DNA from 3 places in the Micromonospora sp. DT43 genome. Region 1 is predicted to be linked to each of the others. Evidence: riboswitches for the same ligand, from Rfam matches in the RefSeq annotation. Region 1 holds a riboswitch; each other region holds the start of a gene.
The links. Region 1 has a riboswitch for cyclic di-AMP ahead of ACLQ26_RS01335 (coiled-coil domain-containing protein). Riboswitches for the same ligand answer to the same signal wherever they lie in the genome.
Positions count from the first base shown of each region.

Region 1 (3,264 bases):
CCTGCAGGTCACCCTGAACCGCATCGCCGACCCGGCGGTGCCCGACGGCTGCCTGCTCACGGTGTCGGCAACGCAGTTCCCGGCCCTCGACGCGGAAGGTCAGGCGATGGTCCGCGCCATGATCGACGGTTTGCGAGCGATGCTGCAGCAGGCGTTGCGGGCGGCGGGGGCCGATGAGCGGGAGGCGGCAGAGCTGGCGTTGTGCACGCTGGCGACGAACAAATCGCTTGCGGTGCTGAGCCGTGCCGGCTTCTCGAGCGACGACCTGGCAACCGTCGCCGCAGCCGCCGGCCGCACTGCCGGGACTCCACTGCCACTACCGTGAGTAACGATGCGAGAGCATCATCAGGCAAACGATGCTGCTCTCAGTACACCGACAGGTGTACGTGGTTGGTGTGGTCGCTGGACGGGTCGCCGTTGCCTCCGCTGTACGACTTCCACCCACTGCTGGGCAGCCAGATCTGCCTGTACCAGATCACGTAGAGCACGGCGAGCCGGTCGGAGTTGCGGATGAAGTACGCGGCGAGGTTGCTGCCGTACGTCTTGTCGGCGCCTGTGGCGTCACCGCCAAACCCGCCCTTCGCTGCGGCGAAGTCGCAGGCCCGACCCTTGGGGTGTTCGCCGGAGCCGCCGGAGCGGTGACAGGAGACGTAGTGGGTGAATCCGGCGGCCTTGGCCTGGTTGAGGGCGTGCAGCGTGCGCGGGGTGATGCAGCCGCTGGCCGGGGTGGGGTCGTTGATGCTGCACGACTCGGACGGCCAGGAGCCGTCGGAGTTGCGCGGCGCGGGCTGGGCGTTGGCGGTGGAGGTGCCCCGGTTGGAGCTGGTGTCGGCGGCGGTCGTGCGCGGCTTGCTGGTGGCGACCGTGAGGGCCCGCTCGGCCTGCTCCTTGCGCTTGGCCATCACCTCGACCTGCTTGCGCTGCTCGCGGATCTCGCCGTTCAGGGCGAGGCGGGTGCGGTTGGCCTCGTCCCGGGTGGTGTGCAGCTCGCGCAGCACCCGGTCCTCGTTGGCGGCCACCACGTCAAGCGAGGCCGCCCGGTCCAGGAAACCCTCGGGGGTGTTGGTGTTGAGCAACGCCGAGACGGTGCTGAGGCGGCCGGTGCGGTACGCCACGCCGGCGATCTCGCCGACCTTGCCGCTGCGTACGGTCATCTCGGCTTCGGTGGTCTTCAGCTTCGCCGCGAGTTGCTGTTGCCGCTGGACGGAGGTGTCCAGGGCGCGCTTCGCGTCCAGGTAGCCCTTGCTGGCGGCTTCGAGTTGGGCCCGCAGTGCGGGGGTGCCGCCCTCCTCGTCGCCGTCGGGCGCTGCGGCGGCCCGCAGGCCGCCCGGGGGAGCGGCGGTGGCCGCGCCGACCGGTACCGCGACGCCGAGGGTGACCATCATGACGATCAGCGCCGCTAGTCGGGCGGCGGGGGGTCGTGCTGGTGCCACTACGCATGTCCTTCCGTCAGCCGCCGACCGAGTTAGCTGACGGGTTCGGGACGGAAGATCCCTACCGCTGACGCGGATGCACCCCAGGAACATGGTTCCCCGGTTCGCCCTGGCGGGCGATTAGGCGGCGGCCGCCACCGGCGCCGGGAGGGCGCCGCCGGGTGGTGGCCGGGACCGAGCCTACCGGGACAGGTGGGACGTGTGCAGTCGATGTGACGGAAGGTGTCGGTGCCAGCACCGAAAACGGCGACGTAAAGGTCTTTTCAGCAGAAAAGTGCTCACCACTCGATCGATCCACATGCGCCGGAGGCTGCCCCGGGCTCGATCTGCAGCGTGGCGTGCTCGATGCGGAAGTCCTCCCGCAGGGCGGTACGCGCCGCCGTGAGCACCGCGCCGACCTCCGCGCCGGGTGCCATGATCAGGTGTGCGGAGGCCACGTCCATGCCCGAGGTGAGCGTCCAGACGTGCAGGTCGTGCACCTCGACCACGCCGGGCACCGCGGCCAGGCGATCGTGCACGGCAGTGACCTGGAGGTGTTCCGGGGCGGCCTGCACCAGGATCCGGACGGCGGCGCGTCCCAGCCGCCAGGTGCGCGGCAGGATGAACACGCCGATGGCGACAGCGACAAGCGGGTCGGCCCACCACCACTCGGTGAGCGTGATGAGCACTGCCGCGCCGATCACGCCGAGCGAGCCGAGCAGGTCGCCGAGCACCTCCAGGTAGGCGCCCTGAAGGTTGATGCTCTCCCGGGCGCCGGCGCGCAGCAGCGCGAACGCGACCAGGTTCGCGAGCAGGCCGAGGACGGCCACCGCGAGCATCGGGCCGGTCAGCACCTCGTGGGGGTCGCCGAACCTGCCGATCGCCTCGATCACCACGTAGACCGCCACGCCGGAGAGCAGGACGGCGTTGGCCAGGGCGGCGAGCACCTCGAGGCGGTAGAGCCCGAAGGTGCGCTGTGGGTCGCCGGTGGCCCGTCGGGTGGCGGTGATCGCGGCGAGCGCCATCCCGATGCCGAGCACGTCGGTGAACATGTGCCCGGCGTCGGAGAGCAGGGCGAGCGAGCCGGTGTGGAAGGCGGCCACACCCTCGACCACCATCAGGGCGGCGAGCAGCCCGAACGCGGCCCAGAGGCGGCCCCGGTGCTGGTGGGCGGCGTTGGCGACCGACCCGTGGTGGTGGTCATGACCTGCTCCCACGAGATCCACCCTCCGTCGCCACCCGGGACCCGGTCAAATGTATGCTCACATCGCTATGTATGCAACTGTACGGGCGGGTCCGACCGCCGACACCGCCAACGGGCAGGTCAGCCGGTCGGGTCGATGGTGGTGAGCCGCTGGGTGGCCCGGGAGAGCGCCACGTAGAGCGTGCGGACGCCGGAGCCCGGATCGGCCCGGATCTCGCTCGGGGAGACCAGCACCACCCCGTCGTACTCCATGCCCTTGGCCTCCAGGCTGGTCACGACCTGCAGCCTCGCCGCGCCGAGCGTGCCGAGCCAACCGGAGACCTCGTCGCGGCGGGTGACCGGCGTGATCACCCCGACCGTGCCGTCCACCTCGGCCAGCAGACCGGTCGCCGCCTCCACGACCGCGGTCTCCAGTCCGGCCGGCGGCACGACCAGCTCGACCGGATCGATCCCGGTGGAGCGGACGGCAGTCGGCAGCGACAGGTCCGGATAGAGCCGGCGAATCTCCGCCGCCGCCACAGCGAAGATCTCCGCCGAGTTGCGGTAATTGGTGGTGAGCGTGAAATCGTGCCGCTTGCGCCGGCCCAGCGCCTGGTCCCGGGCGCGGGTCAGCTCCTCCGGATCACCGGTCCACGCCGTCTGCGCCGG
Region 1 covers NZ_JBNCKR010000001.1:283,615-286,878, forward strand. Annotated here, with positions in the region: gene ACLQ26_RS01330 (TetR/AcrR family transcriptional regulator) at 1-325, shown strand, start outside; gene ACLQ26_RS01335 (coiled-coil domain-containing protein) at 366-1,433, opposite strand; cyclic di-AMP (ydaO/yuaA leader) riboswitch at 1,439-1,570, opposite strand; gene ACLQ26_RS01340 (cation diffusion facilitator family transporter) at 1,712-2,629, opposite strand; gene ACLQ26_RS01345 (HelD family protein) at 2,737-3,264, opposite strand, start outside.

Region 2 (3,264 bases), on a different contig from region 1:
CCCTGGGCGGCGACGCCTCGCCCCAGACCCGGTCCACCAGAGTCTCCAGGTGGACCGGTCGGCCCACGTCGACCGCCAGCGCCGCCAGAACGGCGCGCTGGCGGGCCGCTCCGGCATCGACCGGATGGCCATCCGCCCAGACCTCGACCGGCCCGAGGACCCGAATCTCCATGAACCGCCGCTCGCTGTGCCGCCGGTCGCCCATCCGGCACCGGGACAGCTGGATTGAGGTTCCGGCAGGAATTCGTCGACCTTCCGCGCCGATCATCGTTGGCACAGCGGCATCGATCAATGCGATGTCGGCAACTCGACTCACGACCTGTTCCGGTCGTGACGACACCGGAGGTCACCATCGTGCGAAATGCTCTGCGAAGGTTCACGTCCGCCCTGCTCGGCGTGGTCGCTGTGGGCGCCGCGATCGGGGTCGCCCCGAGCCCGGCTCAGGCCAACTACGCCTGCCCGTCGGGTCTGCTCTGCCTGTACGCCGGCACCAACTTCAGCGGCGACATCTTCCTGCTCGACGGGCCCTACAACGGATGCAACGACGTTCCGCTGCCCTCGTACTTCCGCAACAAGACCCAGTCGATCATCAACAACCGGCCGTCCGGCACCGTCTCCACCTTCTGGGACAACGTCAACGCCACGGGCCTGCTCGGCTACCAGCACGCCTACGGCTACCGGGCGAACCTGGCGTACGACTCGGCCGCCATCGGGGGGAACTGGAACCAGCGCATCGAGGCGGTCCGGGTCTGCTGAGTGAGGCTGTCTCCGGCGGGGAGGGGAGTCGGAGACGCCACGACGGCGCCGGCCGGAATCCAACGGGGGATTCCGGCCGGCACCGTCGCGCGGGTCAGCCCGGGTAGTAGCACTGGTTCGGGATGACCGGACCGCCGTCGACCCTGAAGATCGCGAAGCCCATCCACGCCCGGGTCTGCGGGCCGTACTCGCCGTCCTCGGCGATGTTCGCCCACTCCCAGGTATCGTTGATCTTCTGTTGCGCGGCCCGGACGGCGTTGCGCGTGTTGGTGCCGTACTGGCCGTCGAGACGCAGGGACTGGGAGTAGCAGTTGTTCAGTGCCTCCTGCAACACCTTGACCGCGCTGTTGGAGTTGCCGTACTTCAGGTAGCAGGTCTTGTTGCGGTCCTGCCAGCCGACGGTGGGCACGTGCATCTCGGCGCCACCCGGGTAGCCGCCGACGTTGTAGTAGGTGAGGCTGGTGCAGGTGGTGGCCGCCTGCGCGGCGGTCGGCGCGAGCCCGACGAGTCCGGCGCTGACGAGGACTGTCGCGAGGGTGGCGGCGGCGCTGCGGCGGCCGATGCGGCTCTGGTGGATCGGCATGCTCTCCTCCTGGGATGGGCTGCCGGGTTGACCCGGCATGCACTGGAGCATCGCGATCGCCGATCTATGGAATCCTGCCGGAATGTCAATCGCGCCCCGCAGCGCCCGGTCGGCGGTATCCCGGCCTGATCGGAAACGGTCCATCGTGGTCGCTGCACAGTCGAGGACCGTCCGCAACCGCTGAGCGGGCCGTCCCGCGTGCCCCGGTGAACAACTTCACAAGGGTTGGGCGACCGTCACCGACGGTGCCTACCGTCGGTCGGGTCCGCCACCGTGGACGCCACGACCGGCAACGCCAAATCCTGCCCCCGGTCGTCGGAAACAGAACCCGGGCAGGAGCGGGGGACCCAACGTTCCTCGGTGCATGTCACCTCGGGGTGAAGCCGCCACCGCGCGGCCGGGCGCCTCGGCCCGAACCCGACAGCTCACCTCGCCGGCGTGGAGGAAGCACACATGACGTCTGTCTACACCCCCCGTCATCGACGGGTCACCACCCGCCGCGTCGCCGTCGGCACCCTCGCCGTCGGCGCGGTCACCGGCGCTGTCGCCCTCTTCGGTCCCGCGGCTCCGGCCCAGGCCGGTGTGAACTGGGACGCGGTCGCCAAGTGCGAATCCGGCGGCAACTGGAAGATCAACACGGGTAACGGCTACTACGGTGGCCTGCAGTTCTCCCAGGGCACCTGGGCCGGTTACGGCGGCAAGAAGTACGCCGCCCGCGCCGACCTGGCCAGCCGCGGCGAGCAGATCGCCATCGCCGAGAAGGTGCTCGACGGGCAGGGCATCGGCGCGTGGCCGACCTGCGGCCGCAAGGGCGGCTCGTCGGGCGGCGCCGCCACGAAGTCCTCGACGAAGTCGACAGCGAAGTCGTCCACCGCGTCGAAGGACCGGTCCACCGCCCCGAAGGAGCGGTCGTCGCGCGGCGACCAGCCGGCGACCCGCAACCACGAGCGCACCGCTCCCGCGGCCAGCGGCGACACGTACGTCGTCAAGCAGGGGGACACCCTGTCGGAGATCGCCGACAGTCACCGCCAGGCGGGTGGCTGGCAGGCCCTGTACGAGCGCAACCGGCAGCTGATCGGCACCGACCCGGGCCTGATCTTCCCGGGCCAGCGGCTCGCCCTCTGACGTACGACACTCGAACGCTCGGCCGGGTCACCGGCCGAGCGTTCGGTCGTTCGACGGCCCCGGTCGGGGCGCGGGTCACGCCGCGGCGGACGCCCTCGACTCCCGGCGCGACATCACCGCGGTGGCGTCGCGGTCCCAGCGGGGGGCGGGTGCCGCCGCCTCGCCGGGCCAGCCCGTGCCGACACCGTCGCCGCCACCGCCGATGGTCATCTCGACTGAGTCGGGCGTCCTGCGGGCCAGCCGCAGCGACTGCTCGGCACCCGCGCGAGCCGAGCACGGCCAGGACTGGCCGGCGCACTGGAGGTTGCGGCAGTGACCCTCGTCGTCGGGCTCGTGGGCACTCAGCACGTCGACCGCCAGCTGCCAGAGCAGGGGGTCGGTCACGTCGTGCGGGCGTTCGGCGCGCCGGCTCGGTCGGTTGCTCGTGTCGTCGGACATGATGGCCCCCCTCGTCAGGCTGTTCCCTACAAGGGTCACCCGTGAGCCGGCGGCTAAACCGCCGACCTGCTGTGATGTGTCTCCGGTCGCAGCTGGCAGGGCCCCATACGCCGCTCAGTCCGGCAATAGCGGCATCTCGACGCCCGGATCCCGGCCGAGAAGCACCGCCCGGGTGAGCGCCGCCGAGCCGAACCGGTCGCGCACCGCGTCCACCGCGGCGTCCAGATCGGCCCCGGTGTCGACCTCGAACGGCAGTTCCGGCTGCACCGGGTTGTCGTCGAGGTTGCCCACCGAGACGCCGATCAGGGTGATGCCCCGCCGGTCGATCTCCGGCAACGCGGCCCGCAGCAGTGCCCGCGCGG
Region 2 covers NZ_JBNCKR010000014.1:117,832-121,095, forward strand. Annotated here, with positions in the region: gene ACLQ26_RS27120 (AfsR/SARP family transcriptional regulator) at 1-172, opposite strand, end outside; gene ACLQ26_RS27125 (peptidase inhibitor family I36 protein) at 355-756, shown strand; gene ACLQ26_RS27130 (peptidoglycan-binding domain-containing protein) at 851-1,339, opposite strand; cyclic di-AMP (ydaO/yuaA leader) riboswitch at 1,624-1,792, shown strand; gene ACLQ26_RS27135 (transglycosylase family protein) at 1,793-2,464, shown strand; gene ACLQ26_RS27140 (hypothetical protein) at 2,540-2,902, opposite strand; gene dinB (DNA polymerase IV) at 3,017-3,264, opposite strand, start outside.
Region 2: another riboswitch for cyclic di-AMP. It lies ahead of ACLQ26_RS27135 (transglycosylase family protein); the one in region 1 lies ahead of ACLQ26_RS01335 (coiled-coil domain-containing protein).

Region 3 (3,264 bases), on a different contig from region 1:
CGAGCTGACCGATCCGACCGATCCCGCCGCCAGCAGCTGGAACATCGCCGAACACCAGCGCGGTACGCCGCTGGTGTGGCTCGCGGTGGTCTTCGCCGCCGCGATCGTCGCGTTCGGCAGGTGGCGGGGCCTGGCCGCGCTGGCGGGGTTGGCCGCCAGCTTCGCCATCCTGCTCACCTTCGTGCTGCCGGGCATCGGTGCCGGCCGGTCACCGCTGCTGGTGGCGGTGGTCGGTGCAGCCCTGATCATGTTCGTGGTGCTCTACCTGACACACGGAGTGACAGCCCAGACGTCGGTCGCGGTGCTCGGCACCCTGGGCAGCCTGGTGCTCACCGGCGTGCTCGCGACAATCGCCACGGCTGCCACCCACCTCACCGGCTTCGGCAGCGAGGACGCCACCACGCTGTCGATGTTCCAGGCCGATGTGGACCTGCGCGGCCTGCTGCTCGCCGGGATCATCATCGGCTCACTCGGAGTGCTCGACGACGTGACGGTCACCCAGGCCGCCACCGTCACCGAGCTGGCGAACGCCAACCCCGGGCTGAGCCGGTTGCAGCTCTACCGGGCTGCCACGCGGGTCGGCCGGGCGCACATCGCCTCGACTGTCAACACCATCGTCCTGGCGTACGCGGGCGCCTCACTACCGCTGTTGCTCCTGCTCACCGCCGACAGCCGCCCCCTCGGGCAGATCCTGACCAGCGAGTTCCTCGCCCAGGAGATCGTCCGCAGCGCGGTCGCCACGCTCGGCCTGATCGCCGCCGTACCCCTCACCACCGGGCTGGCCGCGACGGTGACCGCGGCCGGGTCGACGCCGGTGCGGGGCGCGGACGCCGACGCCCTGACGCCGCGCCCCCGTGCGGACCGGACGGAGGCACTGGCCGCCCTCAGCTCGCCGTCAGCGGGTCGGCCCGACGGGCCCGATCCGGAGCGGCGTTCACCCCCATCCACCGCCACCGCCCGGTGGCCAGAGCCGAACAGGAGCACGGATACGGCATGGTGACACTCCTCAGCGTGACCGGATCGGGCATCCGCCCTGAGAACCGCGTCACTGGTCACTCAACGCCATGGCGAAATGACGCTTTTAGTGGGTATCGGGACGTAGCTCAGGCGGTGGAATCTCGGGTAACCTCGCTGCCGGTCACCGACGAAGGCGCGCAGCGGCGCCTGCGGTGCCACCGCCCAATCGCCAACCGGCGAGCCGGGGACCCAGGCACGTGGGGTGAATCCGCGCCAGCGGTAGGGGCCACTTCCGCCCCGAACCCGTCAGCTAACCCGGTCGGCGGTCGACGGAAGGGAACATTGTGACGGCACCCCTACGCCGCTGGTTGACACCCGTGGCGGCCGTGCTCGCCGCGCTGACCGTGTTCGCCGGGCCCCTCCCGGCCCACGCCGCCCCGACGACCCCCACACCGTCCGGGCACGAGCAGGAGGACGAGCCCCAGCTGCTCGACGACGTGATCGAGCAGACCAACCGGGACTACGTGGCGGCCAAGTCCAAGCTGGACCAGTCCAAGAAGCGGCAGCTCGAACGTTCGCTGGAGGTCGAGCGGGCCAAGGCCGACCTGGCGGCGCTGGCACCGCAGGTCGCGCAGATCGCCGCCCAGTCGTACCGGACCGGGCGCATCGGCGCGATCGCGATGCTGCTGGAGAGCGACGCCCCCGACTCGTTCGTCCAACGGGCCGCGGCGCTCGACGAGATGAACATGGTCAACGAGAAGAAGCTCGCCGAGGTCAACGCGGTCAAGGCCCGCGCGGAGCAGGCCAAGCTGGCCCTCGACGCGGAGGTCCGCGAGCAGCAGAAGCAGACCGCCCTGATGGCGAAGGACAAGCGCGACGCGGAGAAGTCGCTCGCGCTCGTCGGCGGTCAGGGTTTCACCGGCGGTCTGGTGGACGCCACCTCGCCTGTCGCCCGGATCGGCCCGGGTCGCACCGCCGACGGTGACTGGAAGCCGCAGTCGTGCAGCGAGAAGGACCCCACCACCTCCGGCTGCGTCACGCCGCGCACCCTGCACGCGTACAAGGAGGTCAAGCGGGCCGGGTTCAACAGGTTCGTCGGCTGCCACCGCAACGGTGGCCCGTACGAGCACCCGAAGGGCCGTGCCTGTGACTGGTCGTTGCAGAAGAGCGGCTTCAGCCCGTGGCACAACAACGACACCCGCATGTACGGCAACAACGTCGCCGCGTTCCTCATCCGCAACGCCGACCGCCTCGGCATCTACTACGTGATCTGGAACCGGCAGATCTGGTTCCCGGCGACCGGCTGGAAGTCGTACAGCGGGCCGTCGAACCACACCGACCACGTGCACATGTCGCTGCTCTGACCAACCGCTCAGGAGTCCGAGGGCCGTCCCGCATCCCGCGGGGCGGCCCTCGCCCTGTCAGGCGGCGGCAGCTGCCGGGGCGTCCGCCGGTACGGGAGTCACCGGGCGCACCACACCGGCGGCGAGCCGGTACGACATCCCCACCACCGCCAACCGTCCCTGCGCCACCTCGTCCGCCAGCACGGGCGACTGCCCGAGCAGCGTTTCGACGGTTTGGGCGATATGGATGTCGACGATGCCGTCGATATCGGTCACGCCCTCGGCTGTGGCGCGCCGCAGGCTGGGCAGTACGGCGTCGACCACCGCGGGAAGGTGCCCCGGGGGCGCGATGCCTGTGGCGGACGCCTCGCGAGCAGCCTGCACGGCGCCGCACGAGTCGTGGCCCAGCACCACCACCAGCGGGGTGCCGAGCACTGTCACCGCGTACTCCACGCTGCCCAGCACCTCCGGGCCGGCCGTGTGCCCGGCCGTACGGACCACGAAGAGGTCGCCCAGTCCCCGGTCAAAGATGATCTCGGCGGCCAACCGGGAGTCGGAGCAGCCCACGATCACCGCGAACGGGTGCTGCCCGTCGGCCACGGCGGCCCGGTGCCCGGCGTCCTGGTTGGGGTGGCGCGGCGCTCCGCTGACGAAGCGACGATTGCCGGCGGCCAGCTCTGCGTAGGCACGGGCCGGCTCGGTCGGCGTCGCCGCTCGATCGCCGGCCCGCTGCGGGCCCGGCTGCTCGCCAGGCGTACCGGAACGGCTCATTCCCGCACCTCGTCTCCACGCGTTTGACCTGCTCAACAGGGTTTTCAGCCGGGCCGGCGGTGGGCGCTGGCTCGGGCTCCACGGTCACACGCACCGCAAGAGGCGTCAAGGTATGCGTGATTTAGATTTCATACGTAGAACCGAGCCGGCCTCCGGGTGCGGGACCGGGCCGGCCCGGCGGCACCTGACCCGA
Region 3 covers NZ_JBNCKR010000005.1:394,913-398,176, reverse strand. Annotated here, with positions in the region: gene ACLQ26_RS15875 (YibE/F family protein) at 1-1,000, shown strand, start outside; cyclic di-AMP (ydaO/yuaA leader) riboswitch at 1,167-1,297, shown strand; gene ACLQ26_RS15870 (coiled-coil domain-containing protein) at 1,302-2,321, shown strand; gene ACLQ26_RS15865 (carbonic anhydrase) at 2,379-3,071, opposite strand.
Region 3: another riboswitch for cyclic di-AMP. It lies ahead of ACLQ26_RS15870 (coiled-coil domain-containing protein); the one in region 1 lies ahead of ACLQ26_RS01335 (coiled-coil domain-containing protein).